One region of the Halopseudomonas sp. MFKK-1 genome, then DNA from elsewhere that is predicted to be linked to it. Evidence: riboswitches for the same ligand, from Rfam matches in the RefSeq annotation. Region 1 holds a riboswitch; the other holds the start of a gene.
What was found. Region 1 has a riboswitch for cobalamin ahead of btuB (TonB-dependent vitamin B12 receptor). Riboswitches for the same ligand answer to the same signal wherever they lie in the genome.
Positions count from the first base shown of each region.

Region 1 (7,616 bases):
TATCACCACGATGATCGTCAGCGCATTGCCGCCGCCGAGCAGCTGTTTGCCGTACTCAAGCAGGTTCCCGGCGCGGTAGACGTGCGTCACGATATCGACCTCGGCGTACCAACGGTCAAGATTGAGGTGGATGATGCCCAGGCGCAGCGCTTTGGTCTCAGCCGCGCGGACGTTGCCCAGGCGCTGTTCCGCCAGAGTCTGGGGACGACGGTGGAACAGTACCGTCAGGAGCTGGACCCGATCCCGATTCTGCTGCGCACCCATGAGGGCAGTCAGCAATCGTTGCAACGTTTGTTGTCCGCGAACGTTTTCAATGCCGCAGGGCAGGCGGTGCCGCTGACCGCGGTTGCGAGGGTGGTGCCGGCCTGGCAGCCGGCGAGTATCCGGCAGCGTGATGGCGTGCGGGTGCTGACCGTTACTGCGGGGCTGGAGCAGGGTTTCAGTTTCAGTCAGGTGCTGGGTGGCTTGCAGGCGCGGCTGGCGGATGCCGTGCTGCCGGCAGGGACCCGGCTGGAAATCGGCGGTGACAGCGAAGGGTCTGGCGACGCCAACCGTGCGCTCTTTACCACGGCACCGATCGGTATCCTGCTGCTGTTGTTCTTCCTGTTGCTGCAGTTCAATTCGTTCAAACGTCTTGGCATTGTTTTGCTCACGGTCCCGTTGGCCAGTGCCGGGGTGTTGCCGGGGCTGGTGTTCTCCGGTGTGCCGTTTGGCTTCCAGTCGTTGCTTGGGGTGATTGCCCTGGTCGGTATTGTGGTCAACAACGCGATTGTGCTGATCGATGTGGTCGATCAGGGACTGGCGCAGGGCAGGGCGATCGATCAGTCGGTGTCGGATGCCGTGATGCGTCGAACCCGTCCGATTTTGCTGACCACCGCCACCACCATCGCCGGGCTGCTGCCGTTGGCATTCTCCAGTTCGACACTCTGGCCGCCGATGGCCTGGGCGATTATTTCGGGGCTGCTCGCGTCCACGGTACTGACATTGCTGGTGGTTCCGGCGGTCTGTCGGCTGTGGTTGCGACCGGCAACCCCGTGGGCGGAAAAGGCGGCAATGCAGATGAACTGAGTGCCGAACGGGCACACTGAAGAAATTTTCAATAAATCGTCTGCAAGTGCTTGACTCGGTTGGTGGAATCTATAGAATGCGCGCCAGTTCCGACGGACAAGTTGATCGACTTCAAGGCGATTTACGGCGTTCGGAAGAACGATGCGCAGCGGTAGTTCAGTTGGTTAGAATACCGGCCTGTCACGCCGGGGGTCGCGGGTTCGAGTCCCGTCCGCTGCGCCATTATTCAAGAAGCCCCAGTTCGCAAGAACTGGGGTTTTTTTGTGCCTGTTTTTCGGTCGCCTCGGTGCTAGCCCAGATGGCCGGGGTCAATTGGCTCGCCGTTCCAGGCATGCAGCCGCGCGCGGATATCTTCGAACATGGCGTCATATTCATGGTGCGCTTTCAGTGACATGAACTCCGGCGTCAACACTCCGTGGCGGCGCAGAATATGATCAATATTGCTGGCGAAGTTGAACGCCGTATCGCGTGGCAGCGAAAAGTGTTCGTGCACCTCGGCATCGTTAATCGTGCCATCGACGCTGAACTCGACTGCACGGCACTGGTCCGCGATGGTGTAGTGAATGTCGATGCTGAACCCGCTATCGCTGGGCAGCAGGCGCATACGGTTGATATGCAGGTGGCCCGGTTCAAACATGTCTTCCTCCTGGGCAAGGTGGGGACGCTCGACCAGTTATAGGCCTAATTGAGTGTCGGGGAAACTGTTGTGCTGAAAGCGTGGTGCATCCGACGGTCGTTTGGTAGGAGGCGCCGGGGGTATGCCGAGCCCGAGCTTGACAGGGCGGGAGGTGGCCACTACTCTCTGCCGCGCTTCAGGTGCCCTCCATCTCGAGGAGGGTGAAACTGGGAAGCCGGTGCGTCTGCCAGATCAGACAATTCCGGCGCTGCCCCCGCAACGGTAAGCGACGTCCGCCTATTTGGCGAGGCGCCTGATAAACGCCACTGTGCTCGATGCATGGGAAGGCTCAGGTCGCCGGACTCACGTCCACTCGCAAGCCCGGAGACCGGCCTGATGCCTTTCACGACAGTGCGGTGGGCGCTGTAGGTGTACGGCGTCTTCCGTTGTGTTCATGCCGTGTTCCTGCCGTCTCCGTCTGTCCCGATTCGACAATGTCGTACGGGTGGGTACGACGGAGCAACCACACAGCATGACTATTCCTGTACGCGCCCCTCTGGCGCTGGGCCTTATTGGCCTTTCTTCCCTTTCTTTCGCCAGCACCCTGGATCTCGGCAGTGATGTTGTCACTGCCACCCGCACCAGTCAGGCCAGCAGTATCGCAGCCACCACCGTGTTCGAGCGGACCGACATCGAGCGGTTGCAGGTCAATACCGCTGAAGAGCTGCTGCGCCGCGCGACCGGGGTCAACCTGATCAACAACGGCGGCCCGGGCAAAAGTACCTCGCTGCAGATTCGCGGCAGCAACGACAAACACGTGCTGGTGATGATCGACGGCGTGCGTATCGGCTCGGCGACCTCCGGCGTTGCCGCACTGCAGAACCTGCCGGTTGAGCAGATCGAGCGGATCGAGATCGTCCGCGGCCCGCGCTCCAGCCTGTATGGCTCCGAGGCCATTGGCGGGGTGGTGCAGATCTTCACCCGCAAGGGCGGTGATGGCCTGACGCCGTACTTCTCGACCACTGTTGGCAGTCGCCAGCATCGCGCCGCTACTGCCGGTGCGTCCGGTGGGAATGACAACGCCTGGTTCAACCTGGGTGTCAGCAGCCTGGATACCGAAGGCTATGATGCGCGCCCGTCGCGGGAAGTGGACCACGATGGTTACCGTGAGCTGTCGGCCAATCTGTCTGGTGGTTACCGGTTTGCCAACGGCTTGCTGCTGGATGCCAACCTGCTGCAGGTCGAGTCGCACAACGACTACGACTCCGGCAACAAGGCCAACGCCGACAGTGTGCTCAGCGCGTATGGCGTGCGCGCCAAATATTCTCCGGTGTCTTTCTGGGATGTGACGCTGCAGGTCGGCCACAGTGAGGACAAGAACGAGAACTTCAAGGGCAGCACCTTTGACACGCGTTATGACACGCGACGCGACAGTGCCAGCTGGCAGAACAATTTTGCCCTGAGCGAAAACCAGTTGCTCACCGTCGGTTACGACTGGCAGCAAGACAGCATCAGCAGCAGCGTCGATTACCCCGAGGACAGCCGCTACAACCACGGCCTGTTTGCCCAATATCTGCTGCACGCCGGCCGTCACGAATGGCAGCTGGGTCTGCGTCACGACGACAACGAGGCCTACGGCGAGCACACCACCGGCAGTGTCGGTTACGGCTATGCGCTGACCGACAGCATCAGCCTGACCTCCAGCTATGGCACGGCCTTCAGTGCGCCAACCTTCAATCAGTTGTACTTCCCCGGATACGGCAATCCGGATATCCAGGCGGAAACCTCGCGCAACATCGAAGTGGGCCTGCGTGGCCAGCACCGCTGGGGCAGCTGGTCGGCCAACGCCTTCCGCAATGATATCGACGACATGATTGCCAGTGTCCGCGTGGGTGGGGTGTCGATGGCCGAGAACGTCGACAAGGCGCGCATTACCGGTCTGGAACTGGAAGTGCTGACCCAGCAGCTGGGCTGGAACTGGCAGGCCAACCTGACCCTGCAGGACCCGGAAAACCGTTCCAGCAGCGCCAATGACGACCTGCTGCTGCGCCGTGTTCCCGAGCAGATCTTCAACCTGGATGTCGACCGCCGCTTCGGCCGTATCGGCCTGGGTGCGAGCGTTCACGCCGAGGGTCGGCGCTGGGACAACGCGACCAACACCAGCGACCTGCATGGCTACAACACGGTCGAGCTGCGGGCCGAGTACTGGCTCAGCCATGCCTGGCGCGTTCAGGCGCGGGTCAGCAACCTGTTCGACAACGAGTATGAAACCGCCGCGACCTACACGCAGCCGGGCCGCGCTGGGTACCTGACCCTGCGTTATCAGCCGCTGTAATCGCGTTGTTTGACTGGCGCTGCCGTTCGCGGCGGCGCCCTGAATAAAAAGCCGGGCGATGCCCGGCACTGACGTTTGGATAAACCGCAAAGGAGAAAGGCTGTGCTGAAAACCTCGAAACATACCCAACTGGTGGTTGGCGCGCTGCTGCTGGCGCTGATGATCATGACGCGCGGTAGCCACTTCCCGCAGCTCAACCTGCCAAGCGCCTCCTGGGCGGTGTTCTTCCTGGTCGGCGTGCTGCTGCGCCCGGTTTGGGCCTACCCCCTGTTCTTTGCAGTCGCTTTTGTAGTGGACGTGATGACGGTCGGCTGGGTAAATGCCGGTCACCACTGCATGACTATCGCCTACTGGGCGCTGCTGCCCGGTTACGCCGCACTCTGGTTCGGCGGCCGGATGTACGCTGGCTGGCACCGTGACCAGGCTTCCGCGCTGCTGGTTCTGGTGCCGACCATGATGCTCAGTGCGCTGGTCTGTCAGGTCTTCACCAGCGGCGGCTTCTACTGGTTCTCCGGCCGCCACGCCGAGCCAACCTTTACCGGCATGATCGAGCGTCTGGCCCATTACTACCCGTCCTACCTGAGCACCATGGCCGCGTACGTTGCTGTAGCGGTGGTTCTCTATGTCGGCGCGCGCAGCGCCGCTGCGCTGTTCGGTAACGCGAGCCAGCGCGCATGAGTGAGTCTGCCGAGCGCGATCAGCGCCATCGTGAGCGCATGCAGCGCAAGAAGCAGGTGGTCGATCAGAAAATCGCCCAGGCACCTGACGAGCGCGGCGTGCTGCTGGTGCTGACCGGTAATGGCAAGGGCAAGAGCAGCTCCGGTTTCGGCATGGCTGCTCGGGCGCTGGGACATGGTCTGCGTGTCGGCATCGTGCAGTTCATCAAGGGCGCGCGCAGCACCGGTGAGGAAACCTTCTTTCGGCGCTTTCCCGATGAGGTGCGCTATCACGTCATGGGCGCTGGCTTCACCTGGGAAACCCAGGATCGGCAGGACGATATCGCCAAGGCCGAGGCCGCCTGGGCCGTTGCAGTCGAGCTGATGCGCGATCCACAGGTCGCGCTGGTGCTGCTGGACGAGCTGAATATCGCGCTGAAATACGGTTACCTGCAGCTCGATCAGGTGATTACCGATATTCAGGCGCGACCGGCGCATCAGCATGTGGTGGTCACCGGCCGCGGTGCGCCACCGGCGCTGGTTGAAGCAGCCGATACCGTGACGGAGATGGGCATGACCAAGCACGCCTTCAAGGCGGGTATCAAGGCGCAGAAGGGGGTGGAGTTTTGACCGCGCGTAGCTGTCCGGCGATGCTGATCGCCGCGCCTGCCTCGGGGCAGGGCAAAACCACGGTAACCGCCGCGCTGGCGCGCCTGCACAGCCGGCAGGGCCGCAAGGTGCGGGTGTTCAAATGTGGCCCGGACTTTCTCGATCCGATGATTCTGCAGGCCGTCAGTGGTGCGCCGGTATATCAGCTGGACCTTTGGATGGTGGGTCTTGAGCAGTCGCGTCGGCTGCTCTGGGAAGCGGCGGCCGAGGCTGATCTGATCCTGATTGAAGGGGTTATGGGGCTGTTCGACGGTACGCCCTCTGCGGCCGACCTTGCCCGTGAGTTTGGCGTGCCGGTACTGGGCGTGATCGATGGCTCCGGCATGGCGCAAACCTTTGCGGCAATGGCCTGGGGACTGGCGAACTTCCAGCCGGATCTCGGCTTTGCCGGGGTGCTGGGCAACAAGCTCGGCAGCGTGCGTCATGGCGAGATTCTGCGCGACAGCCTGCCAGACAGCCTGCACTGGTATGGCGGCCTGCCCAGGTCGACAGATATGGAACTGCCCAGCCGGCATCTCGGTCTGGTGCAGGCGGCAGAGCTGCCGGACCTGCTGGCACGGCTGGATGCCGCGGCCGATGCGCTAGAGCAGAGCAGTGGCGCACCCCTGCCGGAACCGGTGAGCTTCCCGGTGCCGAGTGCCGAGGCGCTGCAGCCGCTGTTGGCGGGTGTGCGTATCGGCGTAGCGCGCGATCAGGCTTTTGCCTTTGTCTATCAGGCCAATCTGGCGCTGCTGCAGGCAATGGGCGCCGAGCTGATCTTCTTCTCGCCGCTGACCGACGAGACACTGCCGGAGGTGGACAGTGTGTATCTGCCCGGCGGCTATCCCGAGCTGCACGGCGATACGCTGGCTGGCAATGAGGCGATGGCGCAGGCGCTGCACGCGCATCACGCTGCGGGCAAGCCGCTGGTGGCCGAGTGCGGCGGCATGTTGTATCTGTTTGACGCTCTGACCGACCGTGATGGCGTGCAGCACCGCATGGCCGGCCTGCTGCCGGGCAAGGCGGTGATGCAGTTGCGCCTTGCCGCACTGGCGCTGCAGGAGGTGCGCTTGCCCGAGGGCTCGCTGCGCGGCCACACCTTCCATCACTCGCTGCTGGATACCCGGCTGGAGCCGCTGGCACAGGGCGAATGCCCTAACTACCGGCGCACCAGCGAAGCGGTGTTTCGTGACGGCCGACTGACGGCGTCCTACATCCATTTCTACCTGCCGAGCAATCCGCAGGCTGCGGCGGCGCTGTTCCGGCCATGACCCGGCACGCCTTTGACCCGCTGGAGCGTGACGCGGTGTACCGGGCCATTCGCGAGCGCCGCGACATGCGCCACTTTGCTGCGGGCGAGGTACCGGAGGAGCAACTGCTGCGGTTGCTGCAGGCCGCGCATCAGGCCCCGAGTGTCGGCCTGATGCAGCCGTGGCGCTTTGTGCGTATTACCCGTCAGGCGCTGCGCGAGTCGATCCATCAGTTGGTCGAGCAGGAACGGCTGGAGACGGCGCGTGCCCTGGGCGAGCGGGAGGACGAGTTCATGCGGCTCAAGGTCGAAGGGGTGCTGAGCTGCGCTGAACTGCTGGTCGCAGCCTTGCCACCGGGGCGCGAGGCCTATGTGTTTGGTCGCCGGACCATGCCGGACATGGATCTGGCCTCGGTTGCCTGCGCCATCCAGAACCTCTGGCTGGCGGCGCGGGCAGAGGGGCTGGGGCTGGGCTGGGTCTCGCTGTTTGATCCGCAGGCGCTGGCCGACCTGCTGGCGTTGCCGACGGGTGCGCGCCCGGTCGCGGTGCTCTGTCTGGGCCCGGTCGACGCGTTCTACAGCCGGCCGATGCTGGAGCAGGAGCACTGGACCGAGGCCCGACCGCTGGCAGACATGCTGTTTACCGATCAATGGGAGGAGCGCTGATGAGCGCGTTCGGACCGCAACGTATCGTTTGCCTGTCGACTGAAACCTGCGAAGTGCTCTATGCGCTCGGTGAACAGCAGCGCATTGTCGGCATTTCCGGATTTACCGTGCGGCCCCCGCAGGCGCGCAAGGAAAAACCCAAGATCGGCGCGTTCACCAGCGCCAAGCACGATGAGATTCTCGCTCTGCAGCCGGATCTGGTGCTGGGTTACTGCGACCTGCAGGCAGACATGGTTGCCGACCTGGCGCGGGCAGGGCTGGAAGTTCACCTGTTCAACCAGCGCAGTATTACCGGCATTTTGGCAATGATCAGCACGCTGGGGGCGCTGGTAGGCGCTGCAGATCGCGCTGCAGCGCTGGTTCAGGAGCTGGAAGGGC
Region 1 covers NZ_CP114836.1:2,770,742-2,778,357, forward strand. Annotated here, with positions in the region: gene O5O48_RS12950 (efflux RND transporter permease subunit) at 1-1,068, shown strand, start outside; tRNA gene O5O48_RS12955 (tRNA-Asp) at 1,214-1,290, shown strand; gene O5O48_RS12960 (DUF5064 family protein) at 1,358-1,705, opposite strand; cobalamin riboswitch at 1,866-2,095, shown strand; gene btuB (TonB-dependent vitamin B12 receptor) at 2,217-4,019, shown strand; gene O5O48_RS12970 (hypothetical protein) at 4,122-4,697, shown strand; gene cobO (cob(I)yrinic acid a,c-diamide adenosyltransferase) at 4,694-5,305, shown strand; gene O5O48_RS12980 (cobyrinate a,c-diamide synthase) at 5,302-6,594, shown strand; gene bluB (5,6-dimethylbenzimidazole synthase) at 6,591-7,238, shown strand; gene O5O48_RS12990 (cobalamin-binding protein) at 7,238-7,616, shown strand, end outside.

Region 2 (7,616 bases), 1.2 Mb from region 1:
GTCGAATTCCGGTTCGGACAAGGACGCATTATGCCTGATCAGCGGGGCGGGGCGGCAAGTTGGGGCGACGGGCTGTGCTGGAGTTCATGTGGGGGAGGGGCGGATGCCGGAACCAAAACAACCCCCGCACGGGGCGGGGGTTATTGGCACGGCGCTGACTGTGGGTGGTGCTTACAGCTGTGGGGTCCAGGTCACGCTCAGCAATGCCGCGCGGCCTTGTTCTTTGTAGCTGTAGTCGATAGACGGAGCGGGCCAAGGGCCGGTGGCCCGCTGATAGGTGCCAAGATGGTAGTCGCGGTCGAGCACGTTGCTGACTTTCAAGTCCAGACGGGTTGAGGCGGTCGCCTGCCAGTTGGCGCGCAGGTCGAGAGTGCCGTATCCAGCCAAGGTGCTGCTGTTGGCGGCATTGGCAAAGCGCTCGCTGAACAGCGCCCAGGTTGCGCCCACGCCGAAGTCACCAAACTGACGATCCAGGTCGCTGGTCAGAGTACGTTTTGCACGCAATTGCAGGGTTTTGCCGGTCTGACGGTCACGCGGGTCGATAAAGCTGACGCTGGTGCGCGAGGCCCAACCCATGACGTCGGTGCTCATGGCCAGTTCCAGACCGTTGATGCGCGCTTCGTCTACGTTGTTCATCTGGAACGTGCTGGAGTCCCAGACAATCAGGTCCTTGACGTCGGTGCGATACAGAGAGGCTTCCCACTGGCTGTCCAGCAGGTCTGCACGCCATTGCAGCTCGAAGGTTCGGGAACGTTCGGGGTCCAGATCTGGGTTAGCACCCCAGCCCGGCGGTGCGTAGAGGTTGTTGAACGTGGGAGCGCGGAATGCGGTGGCATAGCTGACAATCCATTGTTGGCTATCTCCGCTGGGGATGGCCAGTGCGGCGTTCCAGGTATCGTGCTCACCAAAATGCTGGTTGTCGTCGTGGCGTACGCCCAGCTCGGTGCTGATGCGCTCGCCGGTCCAGCTGTGCTGAGCGAACAGACCTGTATTCTCACGACGGTCCTTGGTGTAGCCACTGGTGGCGTCCAGTTTGTCGCGTTGCCAGTCTGCCCCAACGTTGAGCTGCTGGTCTGCAGACAGTTCGATGTAGTTCAACCAACTGGCGGAGTGGCGCTCGGTGGTGATCTGGCCGTCATTAAAGCGAGAGCCGACGGTTTTATTGCGGTCTTCGCTGCTGCCCAACTCCAGGCGACTGCGCCAGTTGCTGCTCAACTGGCCTTGCAGGTAGCCAGCATAGCCGCGTACGCGGAACTGGTTTTCCGGGTTGGCCGGGTTGAACTCATAAGCATCGTCAAATTCGCTTTTGCCACTCTGGTCGTTGACGCTGAGACCGGCACTCCAATCTTCGTTGAAGGTGTGGTCAAAGCGAGCGAAGTAGCTCTTGGTACGTTGGCCGTCGTTGTCACGGTCGTTGCCAAGGTTATCTTCTGTGAGGTCAAAGCCTTCTGTTTCATTCAGGGTTGCGCCCAGGATGAAACGGCTGTTGTCGTTACCACCGCTGATATCAACGCTGCGCTCGAAGGTGTGGTTGCTGCCGACGCCCAGTCGAATGGTAGGCTGCAGGCCTGCTTGGCCCTGCCGGGTGAAAATCTGGATTACGCCGCCGATGGCGTCGGCACCATAGACAGCTGAGCGTGGGCCACGTACGACTTCGACGCGTTCAATATTGTCGATATTCAGATAGTCCAGACGTGCGCCGCCGTAGGTCGCCGATGCGATGCGCTGGCCGTCTACCAGCACCAGGGTTTGCGCGGTGTTGCTGCCACGGACGAAGTACGAGAGTACGCCACCGTTGCTGTTCAGCTGAACGCCCGGGACGCGGCGTAGCAACTCCGGCACGCTGCGCGCCTGCAGACGTTCGATGTCGTCACGGTCGAAGACGGTGTTGGCTGCCAGGGCGGCGTCACGCGGTTGCTCCACGCGCGACGCGGTGATGATGGTTGCAGGCAGGTTGAATGCATCGTTGGCCTGGGCGACAGCGCAGGCCAGCAGGCCGGGGATGATCAGCAGTGACTTGTACATAGATTCCTCAAAAGTTCGGCTTTTGAGGAGGGCGGGAAGTCAGGAGGCAGGCCACCGCGCGGCGGCTGCACGCTGACCGGTGACGCCCTCCGCGACACCTCAGCAGACAGTCGCACGGCATTGCCGTGGCTGTACTCGCGCTGGGCCGGTCTCCGGACTTGGAATCAACACATCATCGCCTTCCCATGCAGAGCACAGTGGCATTTTCGATGATGCTGGCAGGGCTGGCCTGCGATTCCTTACCGTTGCGGGGGCAGTGTCGGATTCTCACCGACTTCCCGTTTCACCCGGACTGCACTGCAGGCCGGACACCCAGGCGACTGGAAGTGGGGCGGACTCTAGGCTTTTCGGCGGGGTGGGTCAAGCCTGCCAGAGGCAGGCTCTTACAAACGGTCGAGGCGGGCGCGAATGGCCGCTTCGATACCGGCAGCGTCCAGACCGCACTCAGCCAGCATTTCAGCGGGCTTGGCGTGTTCGACGTAGATATCGGGCAGGCCGAGGTTGAGCACCGGCAGGCTGATACCCTGGGCCAGCAGCCATTCGTTGACCGCGCTGCCGGCGCCGCCCATGACGGCGTTCTCCTCGACGGTCACCAGCAGCTCATGGCTGTCGCTCAGCTCCGCAATCAACTGGGTGTCCAGTGGCTTGACGAAGCGCATGTTGGCAACGGTCGCATTCAGTGCCTCGGCAGCCTTGCTGGCCTGCTGGTGCAGGGTGCCGAAGCAGAGGATGGCAACCTTTTCGCCCCGGCGGGTAAGTAGGCCCTTGCCGATCGGCAGCGGCTCCAGCGCCGGATCGATGGGCACGCCCGGGCCGGTACCACGCGGATAGCGCACAGCCGCCGGGCCTTCGTGCAGGTAGCCGGTGGTCAGCATCTGGCGGGTCTCGTTCTCGTCGGCCGGCGCCATGATCAGCATGTTCGGCAGGCAGCGCAGGTACGACAGGTCGAAGCTGCCGGCGTGGGTCGGGCCGTCCTCGCCAACCAGACCGGCGCGGTCGATGGCAAACAGCACGTCCAGATTCTGCACCGCAACGTCGTGGATCAACTGATCGTAGCCGCGCTGCAGGAAGGTCGAGTAGATGGCAACCACCGGCTTGGCGCCTTCACAGGCCATGCCCGCAGCGAGGGTGACGGCATGCTGCTCTGCGATGGCGACGTCGAAGTAGCGCTTGGGGAAGCGCTCGGAGAAGGCAATCAGGTCCGAGCCTTCCTTCATTGCCGGAGTAATGCCGATCAGGCGCTCGTCCTGCTCGGCCATGTCGCACAGCCACTGGCCAAAGATGTTCGAGAATTTCGGTTTGCTGGCGCCGTTGCTCGGGGCCTTGGGCTCCAGCTTGGTGATGGCGTGGTAGCCGATCGGGTCGGCCTCGGCGGGGGAAAACCCCTTGCCCTTCTGGGTGATCACGTGGAGGAACTGCGGGCCCTTGAGCTCGCGCATGTTCTTCAGGGTGCGTACCAGCGTAGGCAGGTCGTGCCCGTCGATCGGGCCGATGTAGTTCCAGCCCAGCTCCTCGAACAGGGTGCCCGGCACCAGCATGCCCTTGGCGTGTTCTTCGGTCTTGCGTGCCAGCTCCCAGGCCGGCGGAATCTTGGACAGGACCTTCTTGCTGCCCTCGCGCATGTGCGAGTAGGTGCGACTGGACAGGATCTTGGCCAGGTAGTTGGACAGGCCACCGACATTGCGCGAGATCGACATGTCGTTGTCGTTCAGCACAACCAGCATGTTGGCTTCGACTTCCGAGGCGTGGTTGAGCGCTTCAAAGGCCATGCCCGCGGTCAGCGCGCCGTCGCCGATCACGGCAACGGTGCGGCGATCCAGGCCCTGCAGGCCGGCAGCGATGGCCATGCCCAGGCCGGCGCTGATCGAGGTGCTGGAATGGCCGACGCCAAAGGTGTCGTAGGGGCTTTCGCTGCGCCGCGGGAAGGCGGCCAGGCCGTTCTTCTGGCGCAGGCTGGCCATCTGTTCGCGGCGGCCGGTGAGAATCTTGTGCGGGTAGGCCTGATGGCCAACGTCCCACAGCAGGCGGTCGTCCGGCGTGTGATAGACGTAGTGCAGGGCGATGGTCAGTTCGATGACGCCCAGCCCCGCGCCGAAATGCCCGCCGGTCTGGCCGACACTCCAGAGCAGAAATGCCCGCAGCTCATCGGCCAGCTCGGGTAGTTGGCTTTCGTCAAGCGCACGCAGCGACTCGGTATCGTCGATACGGTCCAGCAGCGGCGTGCTGGGGCGATGGAGCGGGATTTCGTGGAAAGTGCTGGGCATCAAACAAGGCTCTGGGTGCCAACGTCGGTGGCGGGAAAACAAGGGCGCAGTTTAACCGATGCAGGCCGATAGCCCAACTGCACGCAGGGCTATCTCAGAAGCGGCGCTGAACGGTGTAGTCAGCCAGCTGGCGCAAGCGCTCTGCTGCGGGGCCGAAGCCTGCGACTGCGCTGAGCGCCTGGTCGCGCAGCTCGGCAGCCAGACGGTGGGCACCGTCCAGCCCGAGCAGTGCCGGGTAGGTCGGCTTGTCGCGGGCCAGGTCGGCGCCCTGCTGTTTGCCGAGCACGCTGGTATCGCTTTCGATATCGAGAATGTCGTCCTGCACCTGGAACGCCAGGCCGACGTGATCGGCGTAGCTGCCAAGGGCTGCCAACTGCTCGTTATCTAGACGCTCGCTGGCCAGTGCGCCCAGTTGCACGCTGGCGCGAATCAGGGCGCCGGTCTTGTGCCGATGCATGGTTTCCAGGGTGGTCTGGTCGAGTTTCTCGCCGACCGCACCAAGATCAATCGCCTGTCCGCCGACCATGCCCTGCGGTCCGGCGGCGTGGCCCAGCAGGCTGACCATCTGCAGACGGGTATCCGGGCGGCAGTCCGGCGCGCTGGCGAGCAGTTCGAAGGCCAGCGCCTGCAAGCCGTCACCGGCGAGGATCGCGGTCGCCTCGTCGAAGGCGCGGTGGCAGGTAGGCTGGCCGCGGCGCAGGTCATCGTTGTCCATGGCCGGCAGGTCGTCGTGAATCAGCGAGTAGGCATGGATCAGCTCCACCGCTGCTGCCGCGTGATCTGCCCGGGCCAACTCGCCACCGGCAGCCTCGCAGCTGGCATAGGCCAGTAGCGGGCGCATGCGCTTGCCACCGATGACCACGCTGTAGCGCATGGCACTGTAGAGTCGATCAAGACGGGGTTGCGGGGTATGCAGCTGATTGCTCAGGAAGGCGTTGATGCGTTGCTGACACTGCTCAAGATACTGACCGAATGGGCTCATTCGCTGGCGCCGTCAAAGGGTTCTGTCTTCAGCTCTCCATTGCTTTCGATCAGTTGCTGGACCTTCTGTTCCGCCTGGGCGAGCGCCTGCTGGCATTCGCGGGTCAGGGCGACGCCTTGCTCGAAGGCACTCAATGACTCTTCCAGACTGAGGTCAGCGCTTTCCAGCCGCTCGACCAGTGCCTGCAGCGAGCCCAGTGACTGCTCGAAGTCTGCGGCGGTTTTCTTCCGGGCCATGCGTTACCTCATCCGGGATGGTTCAAACGGCTGAACATTACCCAAGGGGGCGGGGGCGGTCAATCGGCGTGTGAGTAATGGCGGAAGCGTGACGGCATTGATTCAGATCAGCAAAGGCGGCGATTTTTTGACTCTTGTGGTGTCTTTGGTGCAGCGCTTGATTACAATTTGACATCAAACTCATCATTTATCTGATCTGCCATGACCGACGAATCGAAGGTGGTTGTTGCTGCATCTTCGGCGCAGCGTGACCCGATTATCAAGGCGCTTAAGCAGGCCGGGCTTGACTGTGAGCTGATCTGTCAGCCACAGGATTGCAGTGACGCGCCATTGTGCCGCTGGCTCGCTCCCGAGCAGCTGAACGAGCGCAGCCGCGTGCGTTTTGCCCTGGAGGATGCCATCGACACCCTGGAGCAGACGCGCCATGCCTTCCGTTCGCGGCAGCTGGCGGGGTTGCGTCATCGCCTGGAAGGGCTATTGCAAAGCTTGTCAGAGGATGATCTCTAGGGTAGCGTGTTTCCTGACCAACGAGACGGCTTTGCCGGTCAGGACGCAAGGGCCTGAAAGACAAGGCGCTGTACTCCCGAGCTTTTACAGCTCGGGAGTACAGCGCCTTTTTTGTTGCCCGCGCAAAACCGAATAACAACAGTCGGCAGCCCTATGGAGCGCTGCCTTTTTACCGCCATGGACGTGATAACCGTGCTTAAACCGGTATTCGACAAACTGGGGCTTGATGCCAGCGGCCTGCAACAGCGTTTGCATTTTCTCGACTGGAGCAACGCGGATGGGGAGCGTTTACGCCGTATCGCCAGTTTCGGTGAGCAGGCCAGCCACGAATTTGTTGAGGCGCTGTACGAGCGTTTGAAGCAGTATCCTGAAACACAGGGGATTCTGCGTGGCGAGGGGCTGGTCGATCGCCTCAAGCATAGTCAGCGGGGCTATTACAGTCGCCTGTTCTGTGGCGAGATTGACCAGCGCTATCTGGAAGAGCGTGTGCGGATCGGGCACATACACGAACAGGTCGGCGTTGAACTGAAGTGGTATCTGGGTGCGTATCGGATGTACCTGAGTCGCATGCTCGGTAACTGGTTCGACGACCTCAGTGTCGAGCAGCGGTCAAGGCTGGCTGATTTCGACAGTCTGCTGAAGATTGTCTTTTTTGACATGAGCCTGGCCGCTGACGCCTACATCGATGCCGAGCATCGTGCCCTGGAAGCCAGCGAAGCCCGGTATGCCCATGCCTTGCGCGGCGCCAACGATGGCATCTGGGACTGGGATCTGCAGCAGGATCAGCTCTATGTCTCCGAGCGCTGGGCCAGCATGCTTGGCTTGACCCAGGCCCAGGTCGGACAGCGCTCCATGCACTGGTTCGAGCGCGTTCACCCGGACGATCAGGCCGGCTTGCAGGCTGCTATCCAGCAGCATTTGCAGGGCGGCTCGCCGTGGATTCGACATGAATACCGCCTGCGTCGCAGTGACGGCAGCTACCTGTGGGTGCTGACCCGGGGCGTGGTTGAGGTCGACTTGTCCGGGCGCCGGCGGCTGGCCGGTTCGCAGACCGATATCAGCGAGCGCCAGCGCTTTCAGCGCGAACTGGAGCATGCCGCCCGGCATGACCCGTTGACCGGACTGATCAATCGCCACCAACTCAATATCCAGTTGCAGCGCACGGCCTCACAACTGAGCCGGCCCGGCGCGCGCCATGCGGCCTTGCTGTTCATCGATCTGGATCGTTTCAAACTGATCAATGACAGCCTCGGGCATGCCGCCGGTGATCGGGTTCTGCTGCTGGTTGCCGAGCGGCTGCGCAGCTGCCTGCGGCCCGGGGACCAACTGGCCCGTTTCGGCGGCGATGAGTTTGTCATGTTGCTGGATGATCTGGCCTGCGCCGAGGATGCAGAAACGGTCGCAACCCGGGCACTTGCCGCGTTGCGCGAACCGCTGTGTTTCGGCGAGCGTTGCCTGGTGGTCAGCGCCAGTATTGGTGTTGCGCCGCTGCTGCCCGGGCAGGGGCTGGAGGATGCCCTGCAGGCCGCCGACCTGGCGCTTTACAGCGCCAAGGAGTCGGGTAAGGCGCGCTTCGAGCGATTCGATCAGTCGATGCAGCAG
Region 2 covers NZ_CP114836.1:1,549,560-1,557,175, forward strand. Annotated here, with positions in the region: gene O5O48_RS07225 (TonB-dependent receptor domain-containing protein) at 172-2,025, opposite strand; cobalamin riboswitch at 2,152-2,355, opposite strand; gene dxs (1-deoxy-D-xylulose-5-phosphate synthase) at 2,409-4,289, opposite strand; gene O5O48_RS07235 (polyprenyl synthetase family protein) at 4,384-5,271, opposite strand; gene O5O48_RS07240 (exodeoxyribonuclease VII small subunit) at 5,268-5,507, opposite strand; gene O5O48_RS07245 (hypothetical protein) at 5,709-6,014, shown strand; gene O5O48_RS07250 (EAL domain-containing protein) at 6,207-7,616, shown strand, end outside.
Region 2: it holds a riboswitch for cobalamin, as region 1 does, so the genes downstream of both, O5O48_RS07225 (TonB-dependent receptor domain-containing protein) here and btuB (TonB-dependent vitamin B12 receptor) in region 1, are expected to answer to the same signal.